DNA from 2 places in the Paenibacillus sp. MB22_1 genome. Region 2 is predicted to be linked to the other one. Evidence: a T-box and tRNA genes for the amino acid it is inferred to sense, from the RefSeq annotation. Region 2 holds a T-box; the other holds one or more tRNA genes.

Region 1 (16,073 bases), on a different contig from region 2:
CGGTGCTGGAAGGTTAAGGGGAGCGGTTAGGGTTTAGCCCGAAGCTGTGAACCGAAGCCCCAGTAAACGGCGGCCGTAACTATAACGGTCCTAAGGTAGCGAAATTCCTTGTCAGGTAAATTCTGACCCGCACGAATGGCGTAACGACTTGGGCGCTGTCTCAACGAGAGATCCGGTGAAATTTTAATACCTGTGAAGATGCAGGTTACCCGCGACAAGACGGAAAGACCCCATGGAGCTTTACTGCAGCTTGATATTGGACTTGGATACGATTTGTACAGGATAGGTGGGAGCCTAGGAAGCCGGAGCGCCAGCTTCGGTGGAGGCGCCGTTGGGATACCACCCTGATCGTATCTAGGTTCTAACCTGGTACCGTAATCCGGTACGGGGACAGTGTCAGGTGGGCAGTTTGACTGGGGCGGTCGCCTCCTAAAGAGTAACGGAGGCGCCCCAAGGTTCCCTCAGAATGGTTGGAAATCATTCGAAGAGTGCAAAGGCAGAAGGGAGCTTGACTGCGAGACTGACAAGTCGAGCAGGGACGAAAGTCGGGCTTAGTGATCCGGTGGTACCGCATGGAAGGGCCATCGCTCAACGGATAAAAGCTACCCTGGGGATAACAGGCTTATCTCCCCCAAGAGTCCACATCGACGGGGAGGTTTGGCACCTCGATGTCGGCTCATCGCATCCTGGGGCTGAAGTAGGTCCCAAGGGTTGGGCTGTTCGCCCATTAAAGCGGTACGCGAGCTGGGTTCAGAACGTCGTGAGACAGTTCGGTCCCTATCTGTCGTGGGCGTAGGAAATTTGAGAGGAGCTGTCCTTAGTACGAGAGGACCGGGATGGACGCACCGCTGGTGTACCAGTTGTTCCGCCAGGAGCACAGCTGGGTAGCTAAGTGCGGACGGGATAAGCGCTGAAAGCATCTAAGCGTGAAGCCCCCCTCAAGATGAGATTTCCCAATTTAGTAAGACCCCTTGAAGACGACAAGGTTGATAGGCCTGAGGTGGAAGTGCCGTAAGGCATGGAGCTGACAGGTACTAATCGGTCGAGGGCTTATCCAAAAAATAAAATGCAAATCTAGTTTCGTATCCAGTTTTCAAGGATTCAACCTTGAAAACTTCATAATGTTCCCTGATAGCTCAGTCGGTAGAGCACTCGACTGTTAATCGAGTTGTCACAGGTTCGAGTCCTGTTCGGGGAGTCAAAGTCCCAGGAAGTAGGTTATACTTCTGAGATACACTTCATAACTTCCTGGGATCCTATATCTGGAGAGGTGTCCGAGTTGGCCGAAGGAGCACGATTGGAAATCGTGTAGGCGTCACAAGCGTCTCGAGGGTTCGAATCCCTCTCTCTCCGCCATTATTATTCTTTCTACATGGCCCGTTGGTCAAGGGGTTAAGACACCTCCCTTTCACGGAGGTAACAGGGGTTCGAATCCCCTACGGGTCATTTCTTCCCTTCATGATTTCAAGTTGATTTTGCTGACTGACTTGATTTCTGAATGGGGGATCTGTTACAATATAACTTGTCCTTTCCCATGGAGGCTTAGCTCAGCTGGGAGAGCATCTGCCTTACAAGCAGAGGGTCGGGGGTTCGATCCCCTCAGCCTCCACCATAAAACTTCACTTTTTGGGGTGAAGTTGAGTCTCTGAAGTATATTCCGATTACTTTTCGGGGACCCCAAAATAAAATAGTATTATTGACGCGGGGTGGAGCAGCCCGGTAGCTCGTCGGGCTCATAACCCGAAGGCCGCAGGTTCAAATCCTGCCCCCGCAATTATCCTCTTTAAGAGGATGCAATCATTCTAGTGTGGAGCCGTGGTGTAGAGGCCTAACATGCCTGCCTGTCACGCAGGAGACCGCGGGTTCGAATCCCGTCGGCTCCGCCATTTAACTTCATATAAGGCTCGGTAGCTCAGTTGGTAGAGCAGAGGACTGAAAATCCTCGTGTCGGCGGTTCGATTCCGTCCCGAGCCACCATTCAACAATGTTGTTGAAGAGCCGGTGTAGCTCAATTGGTAGAGCAACTGACTTGTAATCAGTAGGTTTGGGGGTTCAAGTCCTCTCGCCGGCACCACGTGGAGGCTTAGCGAAGTGGCCAAACGCAGCAGACTGTAAATCTGTTCTCTTACGAGTTCGGTGGTTCGAATCCATCAGCCTCCACCAGTTTCCTAGGGGCATAGTTTAAAGGTAGAACAAAGGTCTCCAAAACCTTTGGTGTGGGTTCAATTCCTGCTGCCCCTGCCACATTTTTTCACTTGATAACTTTATATTATGGCGGTCGTGGCGAAGGGGTTAACGCACCGGATTGTGGCTCCGGCATTCGTGGGTTCAAGTCCCATCGATCGCCCCATTTCTTTCCAATCAAATATAGTGGGGATTAGCCAAGCGGTAAGGCAACGGACTTTGACTCCGTCATGCATAGGTTCGAATCCTATATCCCCAGTTTAAGCGGACGTGGCTCAGCGGTAGAGCATCGCCTTGCCAAGGCGAGGGTCGCGGGTTCGATTCCCGTCGTCCGCTCCATTCTATATTATGGCGCCATAGCCAAGTGGTAAGGCACAGCTCTGCAAAAGCTTTATCCCCAGTTCGAATCTGGGTGGCGCCTCCATTGATACTTCGCGGGAGTGGCGGAATCGGCAGACGCACAGGACTTAAAATCCTGCGGTAGGTGACTACCGTACCAGTTCAAGTCTGGTCTTCCGCACTTTTGATTAAAACTTTATATGTGCCGGTGTGGCGGAATGGCAGACGCGCTCGACTCAAAATCGAGTGGGGAGACCCGTGGAGGTTCGAGTCCTCTCACCGGTACCAACTGTGAAATTAAGCTCTTGGGATCAGGAATCCTAAGGGCTTTTTTATTGTTTAGGAAATTATGCTCGGTGGTGTAATCTGTGTCTACTATTCAGTCTAGCAGCAGAAAGTAGCGTTTTTTAGCCATGGTTGTACTTTATGAAGAGGCGACTTTGCTCGATATGCGTGTCGTCAAGTGAATAATAGACCGTTTTTCCAACCTTGCGCCGCTTAACAATTCTGAGGTTGCGCAAATATCGCAGTTGATGAGAAACGGCCGATTGACCCATTTCGAGGAGCACTGTCAGGTCGTGCACGCAAAGCTCCCTTTTTAGCAAGGCGCTGATGATTTTGACGCGCGTCGGATCGCTGAAAGCCTTAAACCAGTCGGCAAATTGAACCGCTGCTTGGTTATCGATAAGCTCCGCCTTGATAGCTTTTAAATCAACGAGTGTGCCCGAGCAGTTCGTATCACATTCTTTCGCTGTATTTATGGACTGTGTCATGGACTATCCCCTTCTGTAAGGCGTTTGCATCATTTTATCAAAAAAAGATTGGTTAAACGAAATTATTACAATTAAGCGACTGTTGTCATCACAATAACATATAAGGCTATAACGAGCAAAACGCTGAGCGAAACGGCGAGATACGCATTTTTGTTTTTTTGGAACAAGTAAAATATGGCGGCGATATATCCCAATGCAATAACAATATAAATAAAGATCATCGTATTTAGGCGGAGCTGAAGCTCCGCATTTTCATAACCTTGATGAATCATAGGGATTGCTTGTCCATAAGGAAGGGCCAAAGCATTTAGGTATTCGGGCGCAACCGCATTTGTCAAGTAAAGTCCGGACAGTACAATGACCAGCATCGCGAGCGTTGCTACGGGGTGGAACCATGACAGGAAGCGGCGCCAGGAGTGTACAGGTTTAAACTAACCTGCCACCAGCAATGTGCCGGACCAGATTGCAACCGCAAGAAAATGAAGCGTGTACGTAGGGCTTGCTGAACGAACAAAAAATCCTTATTCCACAAGGGATTTGAGCTACTTTTGTCGAATTTATCTGCAAGGAAAACATAGAAAATTGGCAAAAAACCTTGCAGATGGAGTGAGCGAACGTGTTCGTGCCGAATCGGGATATGGCAGATCTGTTGGAAAATTTCTACTTACCCTTTGGCGGGAAGCTTAATCCTGGGAATCGCTGGGTACAGCTTGCCGCACTCATCCCTTGGGATAAAGTGGAAGAGAAATACTTCCAATCCTTCTCATCGATCGGCATCGGTCAAAAAGCATATTCGGTTCGCATTGCACTCGGTGCCCTCATCATCAAGGAGCGCCTTGGTTTAAGTGATCGGGAGACCACGCTGCAGATCCAGGAAAATCCGTATTTGCAGTTTTTTCTCGGCTACAAGGAGTACGTGGACGCAGAGCCGTTTCATCATTCGCTTATGACGCATTTTCGGGAACGACTCAGCATCGAGATCCTTGCGGAGGTCAATGATTGGATTGCACAAGCGGCATTGAAAGCGGAACAAGAAGAAGCTGCAACATCTAAATCCAAGAAACCATCGAGACGAGACAACGATGACGACGACACCGGCGGTTCTCAGTTGACCATGATGGAGTCAGAGAAAGCTCTCACCATTCCCGAGGAAGTTCATGCCCCGGCTAAGAATCACCGCAACGCGACAAAACGGTTCCATGATTTGCCGCCCGCGTGCGAGCCGACAGCAAACGCCATGAATAAGGGAACCCTCATGCTGGACGCTACATGCGCACCTGCGGACATCAAATATCCAACGGATCTGGGGCTCTTGAATCATGCCCGAGAAATCCTCGAAGATATCATCGATGTGTTGCACCATCCCCATATCGGACAGATGGAAAAACCGCGAACCTACCGCAAGCAAGCCCGAAAAGCGTTCCTGGGCGTCTCCAAACAACGCAAAGCGTCAGGCAAAGTGATTCGAAAAGCCGTTAAGAAGCAACTCGGCTATGTGGGCAGAGATTTGCGAATCATTGAAGAACTCATAAAGCACACGCCGCTTGCGGTACTGTGCAAAAGACAATATCGCTTGCTTCTCGTGATCTCGGAGCTATACCGGCAGCAGCGTGACATGATGGAGAACAAGACGCATACCGTACCGGATCGCATTGTGAGCATCGAACAGCCGCATGTTCGTCCGATCGTCCGCGGCAAAGCCGGCGCTAACGTGGAATTCGGCGCTAAAATCGCCGCCAGTCTGGTTGATGGCTACGCCTGGATCGAAACGGCTGGGTGGGACAGCTTCAACGAGGCGACCACGCTGCAGGATTCGGTGGAAGCGTACAAACAGCGGTTCGGATATTTTCCCGCCGTCATTCTGGCCGACAAGATCTACCGCAATCGCGATAACCTGAACTACTGCAAGGAACGTGGGATTCGTCTTAGCGGACCGAAGCTTGGCAGGCCATCCAAAGAACAACGTGACGCCGATGATCGAAAGCAAGAGAAGCAAGACGCTGCACAGCGCAATGCGATCGAAGGAAAGTTCGGCGAAGGCAAACGCAAGTTGGGTTTGGGCCGAATTTGCGCCCGCGGTGCTCATACAAGTTTAACTGTCATCGCTATCCAGTTTCTGGTTATGAACCTGGAACGGCGACTGCGGGTTCTTTTTTTCTCTTTTTTCAGATTCATTGCGTTCCGTCCGATTTTTTGCATGAAAACTGCAAAGAAAATCACGGTCTAGGCTCATGCGTTGCGAGCAGCTTAAATTGATCTTGTTCAGCAAGCCCTACGTAATGAGCCCTATATTGCCGTACCAGGCGACAAGGTGGTGTTGAATTCCAGCCGAATTTGGCCGATTGCAGTGTTTACCACTTCATCCTGGATTGGGGAAGAAGAGGTCAGCTTGGTATGCGCCGAGGTAATCGTTGGAGAGACAAAGGTAAACATCGTAATAAAGAAAATACTTTTCTCATAAAAATATCGCTCCGATCATGTGTGATAAGTTCAGATTCTTTCGCGAATAATGAAGATGCGAATTAAATATCATTGACATACACCATAGGGCGTGATCTATATATCCCCATATGATCATATATGAATAAGCGTTCGTGTGTAAATTATCCTTTGGAGCCGAGGAAAGCTTAGGGAAGGAATAGTTGATGTAAGGCTCCCCGGCAAACCAGATTCACGTTGCACAGCGTGGAAAGGAAATGAATATATAAACCGTTTTTGGGGAAATTAATCCAAATAAATGATTAAGGTGATCTATCGTGTGGTCGACAATCACAGAATATATCCCCGACTGGCCGACTTTCATGCTGGCCGGGGTTACTCTGCTCATTCCTCTCCTCATTTTTGCGTTGCATCGCTGGTTTCGCTCGATTGTCACGGATAAGCACGGGCGCTCAAGGGAAGGATTAACGACAGACCGTGTTTTTCTGGAAACTCATAATAGTACGGATTCGCAGCTGTCCGGCGAATATGAAATCGATCTTATGCATCTTAAAGAAACGATCGGCCAAAATGACGACGTTCATTTTCGAGAATACGAACTCGCCGGGTTTGGTGCGCGAGCGGTACTGATCTTTGTTGACGGTATGCAAGATGAACAGTTGATTAATAGCCACATTATGCAAGTGCTTATGCTGAAGTCGGATAACAGTGCTCAGCAAGGGATGAAGTTTCCCCCGGAGGAGGGGTTAGTTTCCTACTTCAAACAAAACCTACTGCCGGTTACCGAACTAACGGAAGTCGTTGGCAAACGGGAACTCAGAGAATCGATTCTCGCAGGGTATACGGCTTTAATGGTTGAAGGAATGGCGTGCGCGCTGCTTGTGGGCACCCCCTGCGTTAAATCCAGGGCGATAACGGAGCCAACTTCGGAAGCGCTGCTGCGGGGGCCAAGATTGGGCTTTACCGAAATCCTGAGCGATAATACAGCGATGCTCCGGCTCCAAGGACGGACGGAACAAATGGAAATCAAGAAATACGTTGTCGGCAACGTAATCAAGCGGGATCTTGCGATTGTCTACATGAAAAACATTGTGAATCCGGAGTTGCTGCAGGAAGTGGAGCAACGCATCGCCAAGATCGATCTGGATTACATTGCCGAATCCGGCTATGTCGAGCAACTGATCGAAGACGACATCCTAAGTCCTTTTCAACAGGCGCAAAATACGGAACGTCCGGACCGGGTCATGAGCGCCTTGGTGGAGGGGAGAATCGCCTTACTCCTGGATGGAACCCCCTTTGCGCTCATTGTTCCGGTGACCTTCAGCATGCTGCTGCAGTCCCCGGAAGATTATTACGAACGATGGATGGCAGGGTCACTTTTACGGATGCTGCGTTTTGTTGCGGCATTTATGTCTCTCATAATTCCAGCGATGTATATTTCATTTATTTCTTTTCATCCCGGACTGATTCCGACGGAATTAGCCATTACGATTATCGAGGCACGCCAACGGGTTCCATTTCCGTCGTTGATCGAAGTATTAATCATGGAAGTTTCGATCGAAATTTTGCGGGAAGCGGGGGTTCGGCTGCCCAGGCCCATCGGCTCCGCGATGGGCATCGTCGGCGGTCTGATTATCGGAGAGGCCGCCGTTCAGGCGGGGATCGTTAGTCCGTTTCTGGTCATCGTCGTTTCGGTAACCGCCATCGCTTCCTTTTCGATTCCGATGTACAGTGCAGGAATCACATTGCGTATGTTGCGATTCGTAGGCATGTTTTTTGCAGCAGTACTGGGGATATTCGGTACGATATTGTTTTTTTTGCTGATTTGCAGCCATCTGACCAAGCTGGAAAGCTTCGGTGTGCCATATGTCACGCCCTTTTCGCCGATCCGTATCGGCGACTGGAAGGACTTGTTCGTCCGTGCGCCCTTGACATTAATGAAACGCAGACCCGAATTGTTGAAGACGGTCCGCAAACAACGCAGATCTTAAACCGAAAAGCCAGGAGGGGATCACTTGTTTATTCGTACCAACGACAAAATCACCTCATCGCAAGCGGTCATCTTTATGACCAACAGTGTTCTGGGAGCTGGCATTCTAACGTTGCCCCGGGATGTGACCGAAAAAATGCGTACCCCGGATTCCTGGCTGTCTGTATTGCTGGGAGGCGTCGTTGTGATGCTCGCGGTGCTGCTCATGGTCAAATTAAGCCAGCAGTTTCCGGGAAGCACGATTTTTGAGTTTTCTCAAAAAATTGTCGGGAAAGTGATGGGCAGTATAATGTCCCTCCTGATCACCGTTTATTTTCTGGTGTTGGCCGGATTTGAGATTCGCGCTCTGGCAGAGGTGGATATCTTTTTATTGCTGGAAGGTACCCCCATATGGGCTGTCATTATTCCGTTCATCTGGACGGCGGCCTATTTGATTTCTGGAGGAATCAACAGCATTGCCCGCTTGTGTCAAATTATTTTTCCTGTGAGTATCCTGATTTTGCTGCTTAGCTTATTTTTCAGCATGAGGATGTTTGATATCAATCACTTGCGGCCTTTTCTCGGTGAAGGATTGCCTCCGGTGTTCAATGGCTTGAAATCGACAATGCTTATTTTTGCGGGCGGTGAAGTCGTTTTGTATTTAGTTGGCCATATGGAGCACCCCGAGAAAGCGGTTAAGGCGATATTGGCTGGCTTGAGTATTCCGTTCGTTCTTTATTTTTGCGCCACCGTGATCGTCGTGGGAAGCATGTCGGTTGACGCCGTTCTAAGAAGCACCTGGCCGACGCTTGATCTTTTGCGAAGCTTTGAAGTCACCGGTTTGTTTTTTGAACGACTTGAATTTCCGTTTTTGGTCATCTGGTTAATGCAGATGTTTTGCAATTTCACTATCTTTTTCTTTACGACGGTCTTGGGCGTATCGAAAATAATGCGCATAAAATTCCCAACCGCGCTCTTTGCACTGATGCCGGTGGTTTTTATCGTCGCTCTTGTTCCCAAAAACATGAACGACTTATTTACGCTTGGCAGCGCCGTCGGAAACACCAGCATGATAATTTTCGCTTTAGTTACGATTCCGTTATCAACCGTATACCTAATTCGGAAGAAGGGACTCAAACCGAATGCGTAAGCGCCGTATTTTGTCGCTGTTTCTTGCCGCTGGCCTGCTTGCGTTGCAAACAGGTTGTTGGAGCAGTAAAGAAATTGAAGATTTAAGCTTGTATATCGGATTGGCCTTGGATGCGGGAGAACCGACGACCGTTGAACGGGAGCTGGAGAAACAAGGAGGAAATTATCCTAAGCGAAATCTGATTACGGCTACGATCCAGATCGTTCCGATGGGAAACTTCAGCAGCGACAAACAATCAGGGGGTCAAGGGAGGAAAAGCGAATTTCTGAATATGTCGGAAACCGGGGATTCTCTGTTTGAAATCATGCGGCAGTATTCGCTTCGCCTGAAGCGGGCGGTCATCGGCCAGCATTTGAAGGTGATCGTCGTATCTACTGAGTTGGTTCGTCAGCAGAGCATCGACAAACTGATGGATTTCGTGCTTCGCGATAACGATACACGCCCTAGCTGCATCGTATTATTGAGCAAAGGGAAGGCGAGAAAAACGCTGGAAATGACGCATTCCGGAGATCCCCCCGCTTTCAAGCTGAGGGACATGCTGCAAGAACGTTTTAGGACCGGCAAAATTATGAATGAGGTGAATCTGACCGAGTTGAATGAGAGGTTGGGCACCAAGCAGAGCTTTCTCCTGCAGGAGGTGTCTAAGTACGGTGGGGAAACGAAATTTACGGGAGCGGGGATAATCAAAGGGTCGACCGGCAAATGGATCGGCACATTGGATCAAACGGACGTGGAGAGCATTGCTTGGATTCAAGGCGATGTTGAAGGTGGGGTGATCAAAAGCTATGATTGGCGAAATGAAACGATCACTTACGAGGTTGAAGACGAGAAGACGCAAATCACCCCCCGGATCGAGGAAGGGCGGCTTTCGTTTCATGTCAAGATTGAATCGGAAGGGCGGTTAATCGAAAACTGGGATCTTGAGGAAGACCCCTCCAAAACCGAATTTTTGGAGAAAGCAAAGAAGATCTTCGAAAAAAGGCTAAACCAAATGCTCGAGACGACGATGCATAAAATGCAGTCAGAATATAAAACCGATGTGGCTGGGTTCGGCAACCGGTTGAGGATCACGCACCCTAAATACTGGAAGGAAGTCGAAAGCCATTGGGACGACGTTTTTAGCCGTACGCCGGTGACCTTTGACATCGACTTTACGATTACGGATTACGGTGCATCCAAGAAATGAACGACATCCTCGACAGCCCAAAGCAGGGCCAAAGGATCGATTGAATCCCCAACCGATTCTTTGGCCCTGCGATGTTGATTGTATCGGAAATTGTCGCCTTCGCTGAAGGTGTAGGTCACTTCTACGGAGCTGAATTCACCCGCAACGTCGCTGCTGACCATCCGAGATAAGCGTTCCCGGTGGAGACTTTGTAACGTCGGCACATCCAGCTGTTTTACTTTCCCGAAGTTTGGAAGCGCTTGTAATTTAGGCCAGCTGATCGTATTCTTGGACGCGGTTTCCACTGAGGATTGTGCCGATGCAGAGGTGGTACCTAAGGATAAGGACATGGTGCAGAATAAAATGAGACAAGTCATCGTTATTTTGCGAAACAAATGCGTTCACCTCGTATCCTCATATTAGGGCTCGTAGACAGGTTCCTTGAAGCGCTGAATCACAAATCCCCTCCTTTTTTTACGAAAGTGTAAAGAAAACGATAGAACGTGTATAATATGTTTAATATATCCAATAGTCAATGTCAAGCGAGTGAATGACTTGAAATAGATTGACGAAATGCTATAAATGATATAATGTAAATATATGGGGAGAAATAAGATAGGAGAAGTCTTATGCAAAACGAACGTAAACCGTTATATATGCAGATTCAACAGCACTTCAAAGAAATGATCCTGCAGGGCAAACTGCGGGAGAACGATAAGATCCCCTCGGAAAAAGAGTTAATGGAACAGTTCGACGTCAGCCGAATTACGGTAGCCAATGCCTTGATGCAGCTGGCGAAGGACGGCTGGATCTACCGGATCCCCGGGCGGGGAAGCTTCGTCAGCGAAGGCATCGGTGAGCTGCTGCAACGCCATCAAGGCTCTCTGGCGGAGGGGGGATCATGGCCCGTGCTGGACGGAAATGCGGGGGCGCCGGTCCATCATCTCGGAGCGTTAAACGGAGGGGTAGCTGACCCTTCGCTGGGAGGGATCGAAGCCGCATCCCATATTCCGGGGCGCACCACGATCGGGCTAATTATGCCGATGCTGGTAGACTATTTTGCCATTCGGCTGCTTCAAGGAATTAATAACATCCTTGAAGACAGTCCATACAGCCTGCAGATCGTCTTGACGTACAATTCCATTGACCGGGAGAAGGAAGCGATCAACGATCTGATTCGCAAAGGGGCCGCCGGGCTGATTATTTTCCCAAGTGATGCGGAAACGTACAATGAGGAAATTTTAGCCCTGAAGATGCGAGGTTACCCGTTTGTGCTCCTCGATCGGTATTTGCCGGGAGTAGCTACGAACTTGTCGCGCAGCGACGGCTTAATCGGCGGACAGCTTGCCGTTGACTATTTGTGGGGCCTGGGGCATCGCGACATCGCCATTTGCTCCGATTCGCCGTTGCCTACAATTACAGTGGAGGAACGGATTAACGGATATATGGAGGCGCTCAAACAGAAGGGAGCGATGATTAATCCGGCACTGATCCTCACCGATTTCAATGTGGATTACAGCGAGATCGACAAGAAGCACCCCTTGTACCGGTTTATCAAGAACCAGATTGCTACCGCTTATATCACACTGAACGGACGGCTTGGCCTGCACATCTACTCAATATGTAAAGAATTAGGGCTTCGGGTGCCGGAGGACATCTCGATCCTGACGTTTGATGATCCTTCGCCGGGGCTGCATGAATGGGGATTCTTCTCGCATATTTCGCAATCGGAAATCGAGATGGGAGAAGCCGCAGCCCGGATTTTGCGGGACATTCTCGAGAAGCCTGAGCTTAAGGATGCGGGGTATACTAAAGTCATCCTGGAGCCAAAATTAATTGAAAGTCAATCTACGGGACCCCTTGCAAAACGAGTAAAGTAAGTAGATTGACAGGGCACCTGCTTGCCCTTGCAAGCTAGGTGTCTTTTTTTATGCTAAATTAGCAATAAATGATATATCTAATTCTTGACATAAATGACATAGTAAAATATAGTTAATATTACAAATAGATAATACAACTTAGAACAAAAGCTTTATCAGTGCACTTCACAGTAAGGAGGGTTGCTTGGACGATGGAAACCGCGGGATTACAGAAGCGAAAAGCAACGCAGCGCAGGTTAGGGAAGCACAAAGATGCTTTGATCGCCGCCGTTATCCTCGTGCCGATGTTTTTGGCATGGTTGGTGGTTTCGGGTTTTCCCACTTTGTTCGGGTTCGTGTTAGGGTTCTTCGAATGGGTGGGGTTGGCAGATACACCTAATTTCATCTGGTTCGATAACTTCATCAGCTTCTTTCAAAACCCGGTGTACACGGATGCATTGTGGAGGTCGATCTGGCTGGGCGGACTGGTCACGGTCATTACGCTGGGAGCAGGCTTTTTTGCTGCACTGCTGATGAACCTGCCGCTGTTCGGCAAAGGGTTTTATCGTTCCATTTGGTACATCCCCGCCATCACGGCAACGGTTGCGACCACGCAAGTATTCAACATTTTTCTGGATTCGAACAATGGGGTCATCAACAACCTGCTGAAAGCGATGGGCAAGGAACCGATCGTATGGCAGTACTCCGTCGGATGGGGCATTTTCTGGATTGTGGTCTATTCAGTCTGGAAAGGGGTAGGCGGTGCAGCCTTAATCTGGTTGGCCGGTCTGCAATCCGTGGATTTGTCCTTGTACGAGGCGGCGGAAATCGATGGTGCGGGACGGTGGCATAAGCTGCGGTATGTCACGTTGCCAGGGTTAAAACCCATCGCGACGTATATCGTCATTACGAACTTGATCGCAGCGATCCAGATTTACGAGCAGGTATTATTCATCACGAACGGCGGGCCTTACGGGCAAACCGAAGTGCTGGTGTTCCGTATTTACCGGGACGGCTTCTGGGACTTCAATTTGGGGATGGCTGGCGCTTCCTCACTGATCATGGCCTTGATCGTTATTGTTGTGACTGTGCTGTACTACAACTGGTCAACGAAATCCGATCGTCGGACAAGCATTCCGATCAAGCCCGTCAAACCCGCGAAAAAGGAGGCGCTCCCACATGCCCAGTCCACTGAACGCTAAAGTTAGCAAACAGTTTAAGCCCGTTCATTTACTGGGACATCTCATTCTTCTTGGCGTTGGGCTCATTTTGCTGTACCCGTTGATCTTTATGGTGCTTGCCGGTTTTTTCACCAAGACGGAATTCTCCTCAACGGTGTTAGGCATCTTCCCGCTTCCTAAAGCGCCAACGCTGGAGAACTTCAAGGCGCTGATCGCTGGGTCCACGGATGCTGCAGTAGCCACTTATATGAAGAACTCGCTGATTCGTACAGCTTACAACACGTTTTGGGCAATTTTGACTTCATTTTTGGCTGGATACGTGTTCGCGCGGCTGCGGTTTAAAGGGCGGGATACGATCTTCCTGATCATGCTTGCCACCCAGATGATTCCCGGGACGCTGGCGATCATTCCGACTTACCTTGAATTTGCCCGCTTCCCGTTTGCCGGGGGAAACGATATCTTTACCGGCGGAACCGGTATTCTGAACTCCTGGTGGGTTTACTTGATCGGTGGGCCTAGCATCAATATTATGGGGACGTTTCTGGTGAAGCAGTCGCTGGAAAAGGTGCCGCTGGAAATCGACGAAGCCGCTATTGTGGATGGGGCCGGGACGATCCGGTTGATCTTCCAGATTCTATTCCCGCTGCAGCTGCCGATTATGGCGTTTATCGCGATCACGACAGCGCTGGGAACGTGGAACGATTTTATTACACCGTTCTTCTATACAACGGACGACAGTTTGCAAACGCTTCCTGCGGCGATCACGCGGATTTCCTCCGTTGGGGCAAGCCCGGGTGCCGTGATCAACTATCCGATGATTATTACCCTGAGCCTTGGCATCACGATTCCTGCGCTGCTGATCTTTGCCTTCTTCCAGAAGTATATTGTGCAGGGCCTGGCGAACACAGGTATCAAAGGTTAGGAAGGCCGGGAACTCATTTCAATGTAGAAGGTGCACTGCGGTCCGTTATGGATCGAACCGATGAAAACAGTTCAACACCCGTATTGAAAACTTGACTTAATGGACACTCACGCTGAATAAAATGACTTTTGGAGGGGTTCAAGCATGTTGTTGAAAAAGATGCATGTCATGTTTCTATCGCTGTTGCTCATCGCCTTGTTAGCAGGTTGCGGATCTGGGGGCGGCAACACAGGTGGCAATCAAGCCGCGAACACCCCGGGAACCAGCCAGAATGGGGCTTCGGGAAATGAAGGTTCGTCGTCAACTGAAGGCGCTACCATTACCGTATTAAATGAAGGAGCCGTAGCGATTGGCGTCGGGGTGCTGAGCGAGCTGCTGGAGAAAAGCAAGGAAAAAACGATCGCCGACGAGACGCTGAATCCCCGGATTACAGAGGAGGATTACAACTATACGCCTGGTCAGCCGCTGAAAAAAGCCGGCGTCTTCCCGTACTATTATCAATCGATTATCAACGAGAAAATGAAAAGCAAAAACATTACGGTCAAAACCGAGGACTGGGGTTGGGGCGAACCGCTGATCCAGAAGCAAACAGCGGGATTCCTGGCGAAAAACATGCCCGACATCATCGTTGGGGAAACACAAATGCCTGGGTTTGCCCAACAGGGATTGCTTGAGCCGTTCCCGGACGACATGGCCCAAGAAATTCGCGAAAAAGTAGCCCCGGCAGCCTGGAAGCCGATGGAGTATGACGGCAAAATTTACGGTTTTGCCTCGCAACCTGGCGTTAGCAGCTTGTTCTGGAACAAGAAGCTGGTGCAGGAGGCAGGCCTGGATCCGGACAAAGCGCCAGCAACCTGGGATGAGCTGTTGGCTAACGTGAAGAAGGTAACGGAAGCAGGCAAAGGGAAGTTCTACGGCGGCGGGGTCTATGCCGGGCCGAATGCCGGCGGGTATTTGCGGTATGGTACCTTGCTTGTTATCAATGGCGGAGGATTTGCGGATGATCAAGGCCAACCTGTCTTTAACTCCGATGCCAACGTAGAAACGGTACAGTTCTTGAAAGAGCTTAACGCCAACCATCCGGCTGGATTGATGGTGAACACTACTGAAGGAACGTATTTCGACGCGTTTAAAAAAGGACAAATCGCATATCTGATCGATGGACCGTGGCGTGCGATCGAGAGCTCGCAAATCGGAATCGATTACGGAATGTCGCAAATTCCGCTGTCCCCGAATGGCAAAGCCGGCAATATCACCATCGGCGCCGCGTTCCATGCCGTACCGAAGGATGCAAAGAACAAGGAAGCTGCATTTGAGTATATCCGCGCGATGTACAGCGAGGAGATCCAACAACTGATCGCCGATACAGGCGTCCGGTCTCCTGTACTGAAATCGGTGGCTGAGACCGATGCATATAAAGAGGCGCATCCGGAAATGTATCAGCACTATCTGGCGATGGCCGGCAATGTGCAAGGGTTGCCAACGTTTAAGAATTCAGACTCCAAGGTATGGCAAATCTTTGGTGAAGCCGTGACGAAAGCGTTAATGACCAAGGAGGATATCAAGTCTATTCTGGATGACGCTCAGAAGAAAGCGGAGGCCTATACCAAGTAAATTATATTGAAAGAGTGATGCAGCATGCCGTATGAAACGAACCACATTATGATCCAAAAGGCAAAGCAAAGGCTTGCCAAACTGCAGGATTACATTTACCGCCCGATTGCCGGGCTTGAGGTTGAAGCTTGGGTAACGAAAGAGCCGGTCCCTTACGCCGAGCGAATGAGCGGCCGGCACATACGGCTTCAGCCCGGGGATAAATGGGGAGAGCTGTGGGATTGCGCCTGGTTTCATTTTCAAGGGACCGTACCGGAAACGGCCGCTGGCCAAAAAGTCGTTCTGTTGATCGATATTAATGGAGAATTATGTCTCGTGGATGAAGCGGGAACCCCGCGACAAGGCTTAACGAACGTTAGCTCCGAATTCGACTACAGCCTAGGTCGGCCTGGTAAGCGGGTGGTGGACGTCAGCGCTGCCGCCCGAGGCGGGGAAACGATCAATCTGTGGGGAGACGGCGGCTGCAATGACCTATTTG
Region 2 (16,073 bases):
GGAGTCCATCCGAAATGAGTTGTTGATTTAATCCGATATTGGATCAAAGAAATCAGGTATATCTGTATACTGAAGTCAAGAAAAGAAAGCCAGAATCGTACATCTGGTGTTTGGATCAACACGGACAGCCTTTATGGAAACATCGTTTTCGTGGTGTAATGACTTGGTTCAACCTAAGCCTATAAGGCTTGCTATTAACTAGTTGCTCCTGAAAAAGTCGATTTTCAAAAATAGTTTCGGGTTGCTGGCTGGGTTGTGAGGGGGAACTTTCCCTAATGATCGGTTTCCATGTTAGTTTTGGAGCATTTTTGCCGCTCTTTGCAGGTTGTGGGTCAGAATCCCGAAGCCGACCCAGCATTTTGAGCCGACAAAGCCCCGATACCTGCTGCGGTTCAAACCGTACTTCCGCTTGAGAAGACTAATCTTCGCTTCTCCAGCTGCACGGTAACGCTGCAAGTCTTTGAACCATAATTCGTTTTCGTACTCGGATCGGGCAATGCCTTTTTTGCCCTTTCGCGGCAAGCTAGCTCGCTTCACACCAAGTTCGGTAATGGCCGTTTCGTTCTTCTTGCTTGAGAAACCGCGGTCGGTCGCTACAGCTTGCGGCGCTTTGCCGAATTGCTTGATATGCGCCTGTACAGCGGGAACGAGCAGTTCATCATCCGAGGGGTTCCCCTCGTAGACAGCGTAGCCGGTCACAAAGCCGCTTTCCGTCTCGTCGATTCGCACCTTGTAGCCGAACTCAGTTCCTTTGGCCAGCTTACCTTTCTTAATCGGTCTTGCTTCCGGGTCAAAGAAACTGACGATCCGATCTGCGATGATTCGATTGCCGGAAACGACCTGTTTGGCTTGTTCCAACAACTTGCCGGTTAGCGTGACCGCCTCGGTCAGTTTGGTTTTACTTTGTCGAAGAGCAGCTTTGCCCTTGTCTTGCAGTTTCTCGATAACGGCTTGCGCCTTGTTCACAACGTTCTCGGCTACTTCGATTACGCTCCCAGTGATCCGGTCAACTTCTTCCCAAGATTCACGGGTGCGGCGACGTAGAACTTTCGCGATGGACAGAATCTTTTCCTTGATTTCTGCCGTACGATCTTCAAAGCCTTGAACAGTGTGGGAGGCGACTTTCCGGATTTTCTGAATCGTTCGAGTGATGACTTTTACGCCATCTTGCAACAGCGTAGCGTCTGTCGGGTGATGGATGTCGGATTCCACAACCGTCGTATCCGTGCGCAATTTGCGGGTTTTCAGAACGGCTTTTTCCTCACACTGCTTTACGAGTGCGGCATTGATGTCTTCGACGATCTTGTCGCCGTAGCGTTTGCGGGCATAGATGAGCGTAGACGGGTCGGGCATCGGTTCGTCGATGGCAAACCGGCAGAACATTCGCCATGTGATGCTGTCACCGACTTCCTTCACGAGTGACTCGTAGCCCAAATTGTATTTATGCTTCAGGACCATAAGACGGATGTACTTTTCAATTGCAAGCGTAGGACGGCCGCTTTTCTTGCCTTTCGGGTGCAACTCAGTAAACGGTTGAAGAAAACGGTCGTCGTCCAGTAATTGATCTATGATTGCAAGCTCGACCGGCAACTTTCTAACAGATTCCGGGAGAATGGCATCCCAGATGGTCAATTGCTCGTCTCGAAGTTTCAACATTTTCTTCACCTCTTGGAAGGATTCCCGAGGGCTTCTGTTGAACTCCTATAGCAAAGGAATTCTTCCCTCGGGGTGTGGAACTTTGTTATCTCGTCAATAACAATTTCCATTTTGAGGTGCTGAATTCCTTTTAATTATGCTCAAAACACCCTGACTTTTTCAGGGGAAACTAACTAAATTTGTTGATGCGGATCGATATGATGTGGACTTAGTGGCTTATGAAATGCTCAGGATCACACAAAAAAGTAGCGTGAGTACACCTGCTGCTTTTTCATTACTTACTAACTTCATGGCGCCAACATCGCGAACTTATCCAGTACGATGACGATATGACAGTTATACAAGAGGTGATGAAGTAAACATGGAAGAAGTATACTATTGTCCGTAATTAGACAAAAGAGAAGAAACAGACCAGTGTTATGCAAAGTGTATTCATTTTTCTTTTCATAAATAATATCATCTACAAAATGCAAGTGTATCAATTCCAAGGGGGAAGTCATAATTTGAGTCAAAGTGTGAAAGGAAGCTGTAATTCCATTCATAGTGAAGAAGTGTGTTCCAAAATCACTCCGCTATTTTTGTTAAGACAAGAAGCTATGGTGCATTATTTAACGGAAGAACCTATCTTTATGTACTGTAAAGAGAATGAATTATCTGAAGAGAAAACCTTGGAACAGGTGTTAAGATGCAGAGTATGGACCGCAGACAGTATCATTTCATGGTCGTTTTTTTCCGAATACCGTAACTTTCTTGATGAGAGCGGGAAGGAGTCACCTCTTGTTATTAGAAAGGTGTATTGGAATAAAAATCAGGAATATTATTTAAACCTTCCTCCAAATGTGAGAGCAGATCTGATGACGAAATGGCCCGATGCCTTAATACAAAATGTATATGTGTACGCCGAGGATGCACTAGAGCTTATTAGAATGCTCATGAAATTGGATAGCATAATTCTAAAACTAAAAGTTCCAGGTGGAAGAGGAACGGAAGTTGTGTCGACTAAGCTTGAGACAGAAGTAAGACGTTTGTTTGATTGGGGCTTGTATCACCTTAGTTGGAATGAAACCCGTATCAATCCAAGTGTGGAGGGCTATTTTGAGGAATTATTCCGTTATGTTGAAGGCTTTATATCCCGTTATCAAAAGAGCATTCATACCATTAATCTGGATTATACGATTCCGCCGAAAATTTTTAAGAGCATAGTAGAGGGTAATCATTAAAGATTTCATAAAATAGCTAAGACACTTTTTCATGGTAAGCCTTGATACGGAGAATTATCCAAAGTGGGTGATGCAAATATTCACCTATACATGAGGAAAGTGATGATCATAGTGAGCCATCAGAACGATTGGCGCATAAGAAACCAAGCAAAGTACTTATTGGGTAAGAAGATGGTATTTCAAAATTACCTACTTATGAATCAATCATGGGATCATGACCATTGTGAGTTTTGTTGGAAAAAAATTCCCTGAGGAATGTGATAAAGGTTACGCAACGGAAGACAAATACTATTGGGTTTGTCCAAGCTGTTTCGAAGATTTTAAAGATATGTTCAATTGGAAAATTGAATCAGAATAGGGGCACGAAGGCTGACAACCATCGATATTCACCCCAGTACATTCTTTGCCGGAGAGATGAGGTGAAGACAGGGATGACATCCAAAGGATTGCACAGGAAATGTTAAAAAAGGCGGAGTCCATCCGAAATGAGTTGTTGAAAGTCCGTGCGGATCAGAAAGTGATCCGATTTTACGAAACAAATCGTCCCTATGGACAATTTACCAACTTTGCTCTTTATCCAATTGAGATAAATGATAAGGTCTGGCCAACGTCGGAGCATTATTTTTCAGGCACAGAAGTTTGCGGGGAGTGAACATGAGGAAGCGATTAGACAAGCGGAAACCCCTTTTCAAGCTGCACAGATGGGGAGAGATCGATCCCGGCCGCTTCTAAGTGATTGGGAGCAAGTGAAGTTGAAAATCATGCGACAAGCAGTGGAGGCGAAATTCCAACAGCATCCTGAACTGAGGGGATTGCTAGTATCTACGGGAGATTGCTTGCTAATTGAACATACGAGGAATGACCGCTTTTGGGGTGACAACGGCGATGGGTCTGGGGCAAATTGGCTCGGCAAAATCCTGATGGAAACTCGCGAAAAATTATCCGGCTCAGAAGAAGCATTGTTTATATTACCTCCTTGGGTGGCTTTTCCGGAAGAGGATCCAACCAGCTTATTTTGGCGAATGGGGAAGGGGGAAAGTTATCTGGATGAGTACTGGCAGTGGAAGGAGAAGTTAACGGACTTGGCGAAAGAGCAGTACGATGCTTACTTTATTCCTCCATTAGGTTGGGAAGAGCGAGAAGTCTAGGAGGTGTTCCCTTGTTTCCCACAAATAATAAAGGATTGTTATTATCCCAATTTGTCGTGTGGAATGGGGGTGTGAGTATTTCGCCGAAACGGAAATATATATGAAAAATCGAATATATTCGCTCAAATATGGCGGATTTGGCCCATTCTATATGAAATTTCATATATAATCGCTCCCTTGAAGCCCGAACTTTGAGATTTTATGTGAAAAATCGAATATATTTCCACCAAATGGGTAGTTTGCAGCGAATTATGTTCGAAAAATCATATATATTTATACGGACAGCCTTAAGGAAACATCGTTTCACGGTTCGATGAAATAGGAGCACCCACGAGCACAAGATCACACAAGAAAGAGCAGCACCCAAAAAGCAGCAGGCCCACACCTGCTGCTTTTATATTACTTACTATACTGCACCGGCGCCGACGGCGGGGATTCGCCCAGCACGTTGACGGCGGTGACCTGGATCCAGACGGAGCTGGAGTCGGTCTTGAACGAGAAGTGCGGGTCCGAGGTGGAAGCGACCTTCGTGTAGGTGCCGCCTTGGGCATCGGACACGTAGACGTTGTAGCTCGTCACCAGGTCGAGAGCACCGTTCGCGTCCCAGCTCACCGTGAATCCGCGGTCGTCCTTCTTCACGCTCACGTTAGCTGGTGATGCAGGAAGCGGACCGTTGTTGCCATTGTCGCCGATGATGCCGCCGTCGTTACCGCCCGGCGTCTCGTTTTGCGTATCCGGCGTCGAGCCGCCGCCCGGGAATACGCCGCCGCCAAAGACGTTGACGATCGCACTTGGCGCCGATTCCTTGCCGGCCACGTCAACGGCCGTGACGTAGTACGCGGTGGTGAAGCCAACGGATCGATCGTCTGTAATGACCGCCGGATCTCCAACCAGCGCTGCTTTCCCGGTATACTGGAACGTCACGCCGTCGTCTGCACGGTACAACCGGTAGCCGACCACGTCTTTTTCCGTATTTTCGCTAAACGTAATCGTAGCTGCTCCGCTGCCTGCAGACAAGGCGACATTCGCCGGAGGCGCAGGCGCCTGACCGTCATCGACGCGAGGATCTGGTTTGTAAGGCGCATCTTCCCCGGCATCCTTCGGCAGGTAGAAGCTCAGCGGTTTGTGGCTGCCGGACATTCCGGCGAACGCCTGCTCCAGCTGTTCCTTGAGCACTTCGATCGGCGTTTCGCGCTTCACCACAACCTTCTCACGCAGCATATCCGAAGGCGTCGTTTCGAGCGGCACGTAGTTGATGCCTTCGTACGTCACGTACTTAGCTCGAATCAGCACGTCGTCCGGTTCGGTTGGTACGTATTTAGCATTAAAAATATCCGTAACCAGCTTCCCGGCCTGTTGCGTCAACTGCGTTGGCAACTTCCCGCTATAGCCGGATACTGTTTTCGTTACGATACCGTCCGGTTTCGTGAACGCTTTGGTCGCAAACAATTCCGGTCTGCTCTCGGTGACTTCGTTCATAACGAGCGCCCAAATTTTGCGCGCCCGGGATTTACCGGCTTCCGACAACGTGTTCACCGGTTCGCGATACCCGATCCATACTCCCAGTGTGACGTCCGGCGAGTAACCCATAAACCAGACGTCGGCGTAGTTTTGCGTTGTTCCGGTCTTGCCGACAACCGGGATTTTGCCATATTTCTTGAAGTCGCTTTTGATCGATTTACCGGTGCCGTCCGTAATGACGGTGCGAAGCATATCGGTCATCAGGTAAGCCGTTTGCTCGGAGAAGACCCGCTGCGGCTTAACCTCATGCTTGTAGACGATGTTACCTTTCGCATCGGTAATCTTCTCGATCATATAAGCGTCGGTAAACTGCCCTCCGTTGGCGATGGCACTGTACGCATTGGTCAGTTCTTCAACGGTGACACCGTATTTCAAGCCGCCAAGCACGCCGGTTTGCGCGTTGTAGTCTTCATCTTCCAACGTAGTGATGCCCAGCTTCTTGGCAAAGTCCCAAGCTTTGTCGATGCCAACGATATTGTTAAACACCTTAAGCGCGGGGATATTCCGCGACTCATTCAAAGCTGTCCGCGCGGTCACAAGCCCTTTATAGCCGCCGCTGGAGTTTACAGGAATGTGGAAGCCTTTTTGGTAGTCCTTCAAAATAATCGGCGAATCATCAATGATCGAGGCAGGCTGAACTAACCCGGCTTCGAGGGCCGGCAAATAAGCGGCGATAGGCTTCATCGTAGAACCCGGCTGCCGTTTCATTTGCGTCGCATAGTTCATTTGCTCCGTGTAGAAGTCGCGCCCTTCGATCATGCCGAGGATCGCGCCGGTCTTGTTGTCGATCATCATCGAGGCGACCTGCTCCAGGCCCTTCTTCTCACTGTACGGAGAGAAATTGTCCGCGTTCTCCGATACCTTGTGCATGGCGTTGTAGACCTTCTTGTCGATGGTCGTGTACACCCGGTATCCCCCGGTCAGCAGCTCCTGCCGAGCTTCCTCGAGGATGGCCGAGTTGGCGGCAACCTCCTCTTTGGTCATCTCCGGATTGTTGAGCATCGCAAGGACGATCGCGCCTTGCCGTTCCGTCTCCAGCATCAGATACGGGTAGGTGTCATAAGCCTTCTTCGTTGGCTTGGCCAGCGATCCTTTAATATCGAAAGCCATCGCTTCTTCATATTGCGCTTGCGTAATTTTGTTCTCCTCAAGCATGCGCTGCAGCACCAGCTGCTGGCGTTTGACCGCCCGCCCGAATGCCTCCTCGTTAAATTCCCCTTTCCCGTTAAAAGCGGAATAGGTGGAGGGAAGCTGAGGCAGACCAGCCAAATAGGCCGCTTGCGCGATATTCAAATCCGACAGATTGCTGACGTTAAAGAGACCTTTGGCTGCGGCTTTGATGCCGTAAACCTGGTACCCATTCGAACCGTTGCCGAAGGGAACCTTATTCAAATAAGCCGTAATGATTTCTTCCTTGGATAAAAAACGCTCCAGCCGAAGTGCCAGCAGCATTTCCTTAACCTTCCGGTCTTCGGTCTTATCCAGGTTCAGGAACACGCGTCGCGCCAGCTGCTGGGTCAGCGTACTGCCGCCGGTCTGCACGTCCTCTTTAAGCACCCGCTGCTTAACCGCTCGCAACGTCCCTTTAAAGTCGATCCCGATGTGTTCCTCAAAGTGGTTGTCTTCGATGGCGATCACAGCATCGAGCACGATTTGCGGGATTTCCTTATAGGTGACAGGACGGCGATCCTCTTCCGAGCGAAGCTGGCCAATCGGCTGGCCGTCACGGAAATAGGCGAAACCTGTCATTTCATTATGATTGATTTTTGCTTGAATGTCGGCACGCGACCGTACCGGATCGTCCTTAACGATGGAGGATACGTATCCGAATACGGCTCCACCGGCAAACAGAACGCCGGCAAATCCAAACAGAACGAGCCAACCCACAATCGCCCAGGCTAATCTGCCTTTTTTGCGCTTCCGGGCGGGTTTTGAGTTTTTTTCGCTCCGGTTATTGCGCCGCAGCTTGCCGGAGTTCTTGTCGTTCTCATGATCCATGCATGATCCTCCTTTATAAACAGCAACATTATAGCATAAAAAAGGGGATTTGGATGTTTTTTCAGCGTATTTTGGCGTGTGATGGAGCCTAGTTCCTGCTCATGACCTAGCTTTCGTAGATTTGACTTTGGGAATGCATCTGTGTTATATAATATTTTAAATTGCAAATCGTCAAAGGCTTAGAAAGACTCAGTAGAAGGCGGAATCCCGTCGCTCAGAGAATCGGTGGTTGCTGCGAACCGAATGGGCGGATCCCTTTTGAATTACCGTCTGGAGCCGTCCGGGGGAACGCGCGTAGAATGCGCCAGTAGTCCGGTACCGGGAAATCCCGTTATGTGAATGAAGTGAAAACCGTCATCGGTTCGTCTGGCAATCCGCCGCAGGATCCGCAAACGGTTTTAATTAGGGTGGTAACGCGAGTGCTCCTTCTCGTCCCTTGGGATGGGAAGGAGCTTTTTTGCGTTCCGTTTTCTAAGCAGGACTAACGAATATGGAGGGAAAGAAGAGCAATGAAATGGGAAGAATTAAGCGCGGCCCAGCAAGCCGAGGTGGAACGCCAACTTCAGGTGATTTCCCGCGGTGTTGTGGAGATCGTGCCGGAGGATGAGCTGAAGCAAAAAGTGATCAAGTCGGTTGTGACCGGCAAGCCGCTGAAAGTTAAACTGGGGCTGGACCCTTCCGCGCCGGACATTCATATCGGCCATACGGTGGTTATGCAGAAGCTGCGGCAGTTTCAGGAGCTCGGCCATCAGGTGCAGCTGATCATCGGCGACTTTACGGGGCGGATCGGCGATCCGACCGGCAAATCGGAAACCCGCAAACAATTAACCGAAGAAGACGTACAACGGAATGCGGAAACGTACCGCCAGCAAATCTTTAAAATTCTGGACCCGGAAAAAACGCAAGTTAACTTTAACTCGGAATGGCTGGCACCGATGACGTTTGCCGACGTCGTGAAGCTGTCCGCGAAGGTGACCGTGGCACGTATGCTGGAACGCGACGATTTTACGAAGAGGTATACAAGCGGTCAGCCGATTAGCATCCACGAGTTTTTCTACCCGCTGATGCAAGGCATGGATTCGGTGGCGCTGGAAAGCGATATCGAGCTGGGGGGAACGGACCAGAAGTTTAACTTGCTCATGGGCCGGACCTTGCAGAAGGAATATGGCAAAGACACGCAAGTCGCGATCATGACCCCAATCATCGAAGGCTTGGACGGCGTGCAGAAGATGAGTAAAAGCCTTGGCAACTACATCGGCATCGATGAAGCGCCAAACGAAATCTACGGTAAAGCGATGTCTGTGCCGGACGAGCTGATGACGAAGTATTTTGAGCTGGTGACTGACCTGTCCCTCGAAGAATTGGCTGAACTCACCGAAGGCCTCAAATCGGGAGCCGTGCATCCGCGCGACGCCAAGATGAAACTGGCCCATACGCTCGTCCGGATGTACCATGGTCAAGAAGCTGCCGATGCAGCGCAGGAGCATTTCGTAACGGTGTTCCAGCAACGTGCGCTGCCGGAGGATATCGAGGAGAAAGAAATTCCTGCCGCTGAGCTGGTCAATGGGAAAATCCGTCTGATCAAGTTGCTGACGTTGCTAGGGTTCGCCGCATCAAATGGGGAGGCAAGACGCAGCATCCAGCAGGGTGCGGTTAAGCTGAACGAAGAGAAGATCAGCGACCCGAATGCGGAAGTAGAGCTGGCGGGCGGAGAGATCATCCAGGTCGGTAAACGCAAATTCGCCAAGTTGTCGGTAAAATAAGAGGAATGGACTATATAAAGATCCCTCGCCAATTTTTGCATATAATCATGCATAATCAGCTAAAAGAGGAACAGAACTTTACTGTTCCTCTTTTAGTCAGAGAAAGGGTCTAATGATGGTTGATTGTATACTTTGCAATGTATTAGAAACCCGAGAAGCTGTGGTTCTACACGAGTCAATACATGTTCTGTGTATTTTCGATCTATATCCGGCTACCAAGGGGCATTTATTGATTTTTCCGAAGCAGCATATTGAACGCTTGCACCTGATCGAAGATGATCGCTTACAAAATGAGCTGTTCCAAACGTTAGTGACCGTATGTAAGTGACTGGTGGAAAGTCAATTGTGTACGGATTACAGCATTATGACCAAATAGCCAAAGGTAGGCACAAAAAAACCGACCCAAGTTGAGAACAACTTGGGTCGGTTTGCTTCCGAATCTTAACGGTTGTAGAACTCGACGATTTGCTTCTCGTCGATGTCTTGCGACAGCTCGGAACGTTCTGGCAAACGGATGTATTTGCCTTCCAGAGTCGTGTCGTTGAATTCCAGGTAAGCCGGAACATGCGTACGGTTCTCCAGAGCTTCCTTCACGGAAGAGAGACCACGGCTTCTTTCACGAAGGCCGATTACGTCGCCAACGTTTACGCGGTAAGAAGCGATGTCTACTTTCTTGCCGTTAACCGTTACGTGACCGTGGGATACGAGCTGACGTGCACCAGCACGGGAGTTCGCGAAGCCCAGACGGTAAACAAGGTTGTCCAAACGGCTTTCAAGCAAGATCATAAACGTTTCGCCCGCGATACCAGGCATGTGCTGCGCTTTCTCGAACAGGGTGCGGAATTGCTTCTCACCCAAACCGTACATGTGGCGCAGTTTTTGTTTCTCGAGCAATTGTGCTCCGTAGTTACTTACTTTTCTGCGTTGGTTAGGACCGTGTTGCCCCGGAGGGAACGGACGTTTCAAATCTTTGCCAGTGCCGCTCAAGGAAATGCCAAGACGGCGGCTGAGTTTAAATTTAGGACCTGTGTAACGTGCCATTGTATAGGTAGACTCCTTTGTTAGTTAAATTTCGTCTAGGGTTCTACTTGCGCGGGTTTTGTTTGGTTGAGCGAAGGATAGATAATGATACGCTCCCTGACAGGAAAGTTCAGCCGCTGTCCCGTCAGCAACAAAAACCGAGAGGGTGCTCGCATGCGTTACGCCCTAAGTAAGACTCTATCCAGTCTTCATCAACAATATATATTATATGAATTGAGGTTATAAAGTCAATAAGTGATTTTGTAGAGATGGGTGGATTTTTGTCGATAGGGCTTTAGTCCCAAAAAAATACCTTAAACCTTAGGATTTATAATGCAAAACCCTAAGGAAGATAGTAAAATAGAGATATCAGACAAGATCGGATATGGCGGAGATGGACAAGCTTGAACTTCAGGACAAGAGCTTGTCCGTTTAATATTTATCGCAGAAGGGTTACAATTCCAACGCAGCATATAAAGGAGCTTTTTTATGGCCGATCAATCCTTGGGTCAGCCGATGCTGAACCTGAATAACGCTTCCGGCCTGCCGCGGCTTGATGATGTCAACGATTATACCGATTGGCTGCGGCAGCTAGATATTAACGCCCACGATTTTCCCTACATCGATTCCATATTACAACAGGGATTTGCGGAATGGCGCAAACAGATCAGCGATATGCCGGAACTCGGCGAGGCTGATTTCTTCCTTGCCGGCAGCCGCGGCGAGAAGCTGCTTGCCGATTCGTTGAACCCGCGGCAACCGCTGGAACGTTCCTGGCCTAGCGGAATGGAAGAGGTCATCAAGCAGAGCTTGTATGAGCGCAAAGCCATCGCAGCCCAGAAGGCCGACGGAGTTTATGCGGCTGTACCGGTGTATACACGCATTCATGGCGAGTTGTTTGCGGTGTTTGGCTGTCTCATGCGTGAGAGCTGCACTTCAGAGGCGATCTTGTTAGCCAAGATGGCGGCCCGGCTGTTTCAAACCTGTTTTTATCGTTGCTTTGAGGGAATGTTCATTACGGATTTGGTCCGCATCCAGCAGCAAGCCAAGCGGGAGGAGCAGCGCCGCTCTAAGCTTTTTCAAATGGTGCAGAAGCTTCATGATAAGATCGACGTGGATTCGGTCCTGACCGAGGTGTTCGAGCGGGTGTCCGGCATGTATCCGAATGCCCGTCTGGAGTTGCTTATGTCTCAGGATCATGTAAGTCTCGATCCGCGGGTTAAATCGTTTCAATTGCTTGGACAAGGCGATGAGCTGCTCGTGAGGGCTTTCATGGAGGGCAGAATGCAGGTCAGGGAAACCGTGGATCCGAAGGGAGAAGGCGAAAGAAATTTGGAAATCGCCGTACCTCTCAGTGGCAAACAAGGGGTGTACGGGGTTTTCCACTTGCGCATCCAGCGTGAGGAGATCGATGATGTGGATTTGCAGCTGATCGGCATGCTGGCCGATACGGCCGGCACGGCATTTGAGAACGCGAAGCTGTATGAACAATCGAATTTGCTGATCAACGAGCTGAGGCTGATCAATGAATTAACGAAACGGCTGAATCAAAGTCTGCGGCTCAAGGAAGTTTTCCAATTTGCAACCGAAGAGTTGCTATCGATTTTTCAGGCGGAGTATTGCTGTATTTCCCAATTAAACAATGAGACAGAAACGTTCGAGATTGTGTCCAGCAATGTTCCGGGGCTGTCGAAGGAGCATTTTCCGAAAAACTATGGATTCAGCGGACTGGTATATTCCACGCAGGAGCCGATCATTCTGTCGGACTTTCAAGCCTATGGGAAGGTATCCTCGAGATTTATGGAGGAGACGAACTCCCGCTCGCTGATCACCGCACCTTTGTTCGTCCGGGGAGAAGTGAACGGGGTGATCATGCTGGCGCACCGCAAGACCCGCTTTTTTTCTTATGATAATTACAAGCTGCTTCAGGTCTTATCCTCACACATCGGTCTTGCAATCGCCAACGCGTCGCTGCATGCGGAGGTACGCCGGATGGCCAATCGCGATATGCTGACTGGACTTTACGCCCGCCATTACGTCGATGATGCGATCCAGGAATTCCAGAAGAAAGACACGAACGGTTCCTTAATCATCGTGGATATTGATCAGTTTAAGCAGGTCAACGACACGTACGGGCACCAAACCGGGGATAAAATCCTGAAGCAGGTGTGCGCAATCGTCAAGAGCTCAATCCGCAAGACAGATATCGCCGCCCGCTGGGGAGGCGAAGAACTGGCGGTGTACCTGCCCGGTGCAAGCGCTGAGAACAGCTACCAAATCGCAGAAACGATTCGGCTGCGCGTCGCGATGGATACCGATCCGCCGGTGACCGTCTCATGCGGTATCGCTGAGTGGGTAAAGGGCGATGAGAAGCTTAGCGTGGAGTCGCTTTTCTATGAGGCGGATATGGCGCTGTATAAAGCCAAGAACAACGGGCGGAACCAGACGCAAGTCGGATCCAGAGAGGACGCCCCCTCCTCGTAAATGGTTGCTTTATTGGTATAGAACGCTCTCGACCGGACATATGGACGGCGGGAGCGTTCTTTTTTGGGTTGCCGGTCGAACCTGCGAATAGAGTGACCGTCCCTGTGGCAGGATACTGCTAGAACTAGCAAAAGGAATGATCCGGTGGGGAACCGGGTTTATTTTTTCAGGCGGGGGCTTGCATATGAAGGGGATATCACGGAGAAGGCCAACGTATAAATATCGGTTAGGGAAGATCATCTATGGCCTGCTAGTCACGCTAATCTTGGCGTCGTGCGGGATCAACGAAGCGAGGACGCCGGAGCAGTGGTTTGACTTCACCTGGTCCGGGCTGGCGGGATGTGACACGTTAACCTTTCGCGGCTTAGCTGCCCTGCAGCGCGGAAATGGGCAAGGGCTGGAGGAGAGTTTCAGTTATACGGGACGTCTTCAAGAGCATAGGGAATTAAGTATCCGAGCTGAACCGGTGGGTCAGCGGGCGGGAAACCCTGCAGGCCATCTGCAAACGGCGGGATTAGCAGAGCCGAATGGCTGGGAAGCCAAGCTCCGGTTAGAGCACGGGAACTGGCTGGTGCAATCCGATGACCACAATGCGCTGCTGCAAGGGGTGGTCCGTCTGAACCCGCTGGAACAACTAGAGGAGATTCGAATGGCCGCTAAGAAAACGATCACTTCCGAAAGCGGTGCTGCACGGGGGACGAAGGTGCTTCGGATCGAGATGGATCCAGCCGAAGCTACCATGCGGTTAAAGGATCGCTTGCTGTCGGAAATGGAGCTCACGCGTGAGGCCGGGCTGTCGCAATTAGAACAGGTGCCGGCTTCACAGAAGGAGCAGCTGCGAAACGAGTTGTCGCAGATCTGGACGACGGGCAGCAAGCAGTTAGCGGTCATGCTGAAGCAAATGAAAGCGACCGTCGTCTACCATTTGACGATTGACCGCAAATCGGGATTACCTTCCAGGCTGACCTCGGAGACGACGTTGAATTATTTGTCACCCAAAGGCGTGCCGCAGCGGGAGGTGCTGCGAACCGATAACCGGTTTGAGGGTTATCAGTAGGCGTGAGTGACATCCTAGGTTAGGCTGACTTTCCGACCCTATCGTGCTACAATAGCAGAAGAATTAACCAATGGTTAAACCAATGGGGTGTTTGGACGGCCGGCACGGGTTGTAATACCAAATCCCACAACGAATATTGAGGAGAGTGTGAAGCCAGATGCGAGATCCTAGAATTCAGAAGCTGGCGGAAAACCTGGTTGGTTATTCCGTAAATGTACAACCGGGAGAGAACGTCCTGGTCGAAATGATTGGCGATGAACGTGATTTGCTGAAAGCGGTCGTGGAAGAGGTTGGGAAGAAGGGCGGGAACGCCTTCGTTGAGATTACTGACCGGGCTGTACAACGTGCGCAATTGAAATACGCCACGGAAGACGGCATCAAAACCTGGGCGGAATACGATTTAAAACGGATGCAAATGATGGACTGTTACATCGGCATTCGTGCGGGTTCTAACGTCAACGATCTGTCCGACGTACCCGAAGATAAGATGAAGCTGTACAATTCGCTTTATTCCCACCCTGTACATAGCGAACAACGGGTGAAACGTACGAAATGGGTTGTGCTCCGTTATCCGAACGCCAGCATGGCCCAATTGGCCAATACGAGCACGGAAGCGTTCGAGGATTTCTATTTTGACGTATGTAACCTGGATTATGCCAAAATGGATCGGGCGCAAGATGCCTTGGCTGATCTGATGAACAGAACGGACAAAGTCCGGATCGTTGCTCCGGGCACCGACCTGACCTTCTCGATCAAAGACATTCCGGCGGTCAAGTGCTCCGGTCAAAGGAATATCCCGGATGGCGAAGTCTATACGGCTCCGGTCCGCGATTCCGTAAACGGCACGATCAGCTACAATACGGCTACGCTGTACAACGGAGTTACGTTCGAGAATATCAAATTCCGCTTCGAGAACGGTAAGATCGTTGAAGCTACGAGCAACGACACGAAACGGATGAACGAAATCCTGGATTCGGACGAAGGGGCTAGATATATCGGGGAGTTTGCGATCGGATTCAACCCGTATATTTTGCATCCGATGAAGGACATCTTGTTCGACGAGAAAATTGCGGGCAGCCTTCACTTTACCCCAGGTCAAGCTTATGAGGAAGCCGATAACGGCAACCGTTCCTCGATTCACTGGGATCTTGTGCTGATCCAGCGTCCGGATTACGGCGGCGGAGAAATTTATTTTGACGATGTACTGATCCGTAAGGATGGCATTTTTGTGCTGCCTGAGCTTGAGGGATTGAACCCGGAAAACCTGAAGTAATCAGAAATCCTCCTTGCTAGGAAAGCGGATTCAATGTATGATTGAAGTATGTTATTTCCAATGTTAAAGACGGAGGGATCCTATGGCCACGAACAATGAAGCGGTAGTCGAAATTGCCCAAACAGCAGGCAAGTTCACTTCTTCCATTGTGCTTCAAGCGGACAATAAGTACATCGATGTAAAAAGTATCCTCGGCCTCTTCACCACGCTCGTAAATACGAAGAGCTATGAGCTTCACGTTCACGGACCGGATGCGGAAGAAGCGAAGAAAGCCGTAACCGAAGTGTTTGCGAAACACGGGTTGGACGTCAAAGTTGTTGCCGATTAATGTCAATGAGAAACACTCCCGACTTAGGTCGGGGGTGTTTTTTAATGCCTGCGAACAGCGGTACTCAGCGGTTTTTCATAGATAGGTTAATTTAAGCAGGTTCTTGTATTGGCTTTCGATTTCGTCTAATATTAAGATTAGAGATGAATGGTAGGCGATTTTGGACATAGGGGGGAAGAAGCATGACTTCATCTGAGTTGCAGGAGCAACTAAACCTGAAGGCACTTAATCTTCTGAAAGAAGATGCAGATAAAATTGAGAAGCTGATCGAAGTACAGATGGAGAACTTGGCCACACGTTATTGCCCTCTCTATGAGGAAGTGCTGGATACCCAGATGTATGGATTCTCCAGACAAGTAGATTACGCAATTCGCGTCGGACTTATTCAAGAAACGGTAGGTAAACAAATCCTCAGCAGATTGGAACGTAATTTGGCCTCGCTGTATGAAGCCATGAACAATAGACAACAGTAAGGCATTTGCTGTTGCTGCTAAATAATACAAGCGTATGCTTCGGAAGTTGCCGAAGACATACGCTTGTTTTGTTGTTGAGGGTTATACGAGATAAAACGAAACGCCGAGAATCATATAGACCGCCAGCAGCAG

The links. A T-box is a leader RNA that pairs with one kind of tRNA and senses whether it is charged. The one in region 2 lies ahead of tyrS (tyrosine--tRNA ligase), so its partner is inferred to be a tRNA-Tyr.
Region 1: it encodes a tRNA-Tyr, which carries the amino acid that the T-box ahead of tyrS (tyrosine--tRNA ligase) is inferred to sense. The anticodon was not compared.

What each region holds. Positions count from the first base shown of each region.
Region 1 covers NZ_JBLADV010000002.1:365,437-381,509, reverse strand. The annotation lists rRNA gene ACL02P_RS13500 (23S ribosomal RNA) at 1-1,058, shown strand, start outside; tRNA gene ACL02P_RS13495 (tRNA-Asn) at 1,126-1,198, shown strand; tRNA gene ACL02P_RS13490 (tRNA-Ser) at 1,265-1,356, shown strand; tRNA gene ACL02P_RS13485 (tRNA-Glu) at 1,375-1,446, shown strand; tRNA gene ACL02P_RS13480 (tRNA-Val) at 1,537-1,612, shown strand; tRNA gene ACL02P_RS13475 (tRNA-Met) at 1,701-1,774, shown strand; tRNA gene ACL02P_RS13470 (tRNA-Asp) at 1,810-1,886, shown strand; tRNA gene ACL02P_RS13465 (tRNA-Phe) at 1,902-1,977, shown strand; tRNA gene ACL02P_RS13460 (tRNA-Thr) at 1,998-2,074, shown strand; tRNA gene ACL02P_RS13455 (tRNA-Tyr) at 2,078-2,163, shown strand; tRNA gene ACL02P_RS13450 (tRNA-Trp) at 2,171-2,244, shown strand; tRNA gene ACL02P_RS13445 (tRNA-His) at 2,275-2,350, shown strand; tRNA gene ACL02P_RS13440 (tRNA-Gln) at 2,372-2,443, shown strand; tRNA gene ACL02P_RS13435 (tRNA-Gly) at 2,449-2,523, shown strand; tRNA gene ACL02P_RS13430 (tRNA-Cys) at 2,535-2,608, shown strand; tRNA gene ACL02P_RS13425 (tRNA-Leu) at 2,619-2,704, shown strand; tRNA gene ACL02P_RS13420 (tRNA-Leu) at 2,728-2,811, shown strand; gene ACL02P_RS13415 (ArsR/SmtB family transcription factor) at 2,931-3,296, opposite strand; gene ACL02P_RS13410 (hypothetical protein) at 3,368-3,664, opposite strand; gene ACL02P_RS13405 (IS5 family transposase) at 3,934-5,523, shown strand; gene ACL02P_RS13400 (spore germination protein) at 6,053-7,726, shown strand; gene ACL02P_RS13395 (spore germination protein) at 7,751-8,854, shown strand; gene ACL02P_RS13390 (Ger(x)C family spore germination protein) at 8,847-10,040, shown strand; gene ACL02P_RS13385 (hypothetical protein) at 10,019-10,414, opposite strand; gene ACL02P_RS13380 (GntR family transcriptional regulator) at 10,649-11,899, shown strand; gene ACL02P_RS13375 (carbohydrate ABC transporter permease) at 12,091-13,080, shown strand; gene ACL02P_RS13370 (carbohydrate ABC transporter permease) at 13,058-13,981, shown strand; gene ACL02P_RS13365 (extracellular solute-binding protein) at 14,126-15,595, shown strand; gene ACL02P_RS13360 (alpha-mannosidase) at 15,620-16,073, shown strand, end outside.
Region 2 covers NZ_JBLADV010000001.1:782,520-798,592, forward strand. The annotation lists gene ACL02P_RS03515 (ISNCY family transposase) at 292-1,656, opposite strand; gene ACL02P_RS03520 (hypothetical protein) at 2,160-2,876, shown strand; gene ACL02P_RS03525 (NADAR family protein) at 3,467-4,024, shown strand; gene ACL02P_RS03530 (transglycosylase domain-containing protein) at 4,424-7,543, opposite strand; T-box leader at 7,715-7,983, shown strand; gene tyrS (tyrosine--tRNA ligase) at 8,053-9,306, shown strand; gene ACL02P_RS03540 (HIT family protein) at 9,422-9,634, shown strand; gene rpsD (30S ribosomal protein S4) at 9,748-10,347, opposite strand; gene ACL02P_RS03550 (sensor domain-containing diguanylate cyclase) at 10,816-12,810, shown strand; gene ACL02P_RS03555 (hypothetical protein) at 12,995-13,867, shown strand; gene ACL02P_RS03560 (aminopeptidase) at 14,025-15,140, shown strand; gene ACL02P_RS03565 (HPr family phosphocarrier protein) at 15,223-15,468, shown strand; gene ACL02P_RS03570 (YlaN family protein) at 15,651-15,941, shown strand; gene cax (calcium/proton exchanger) at 16,023-16,073, opposite strand, start outside.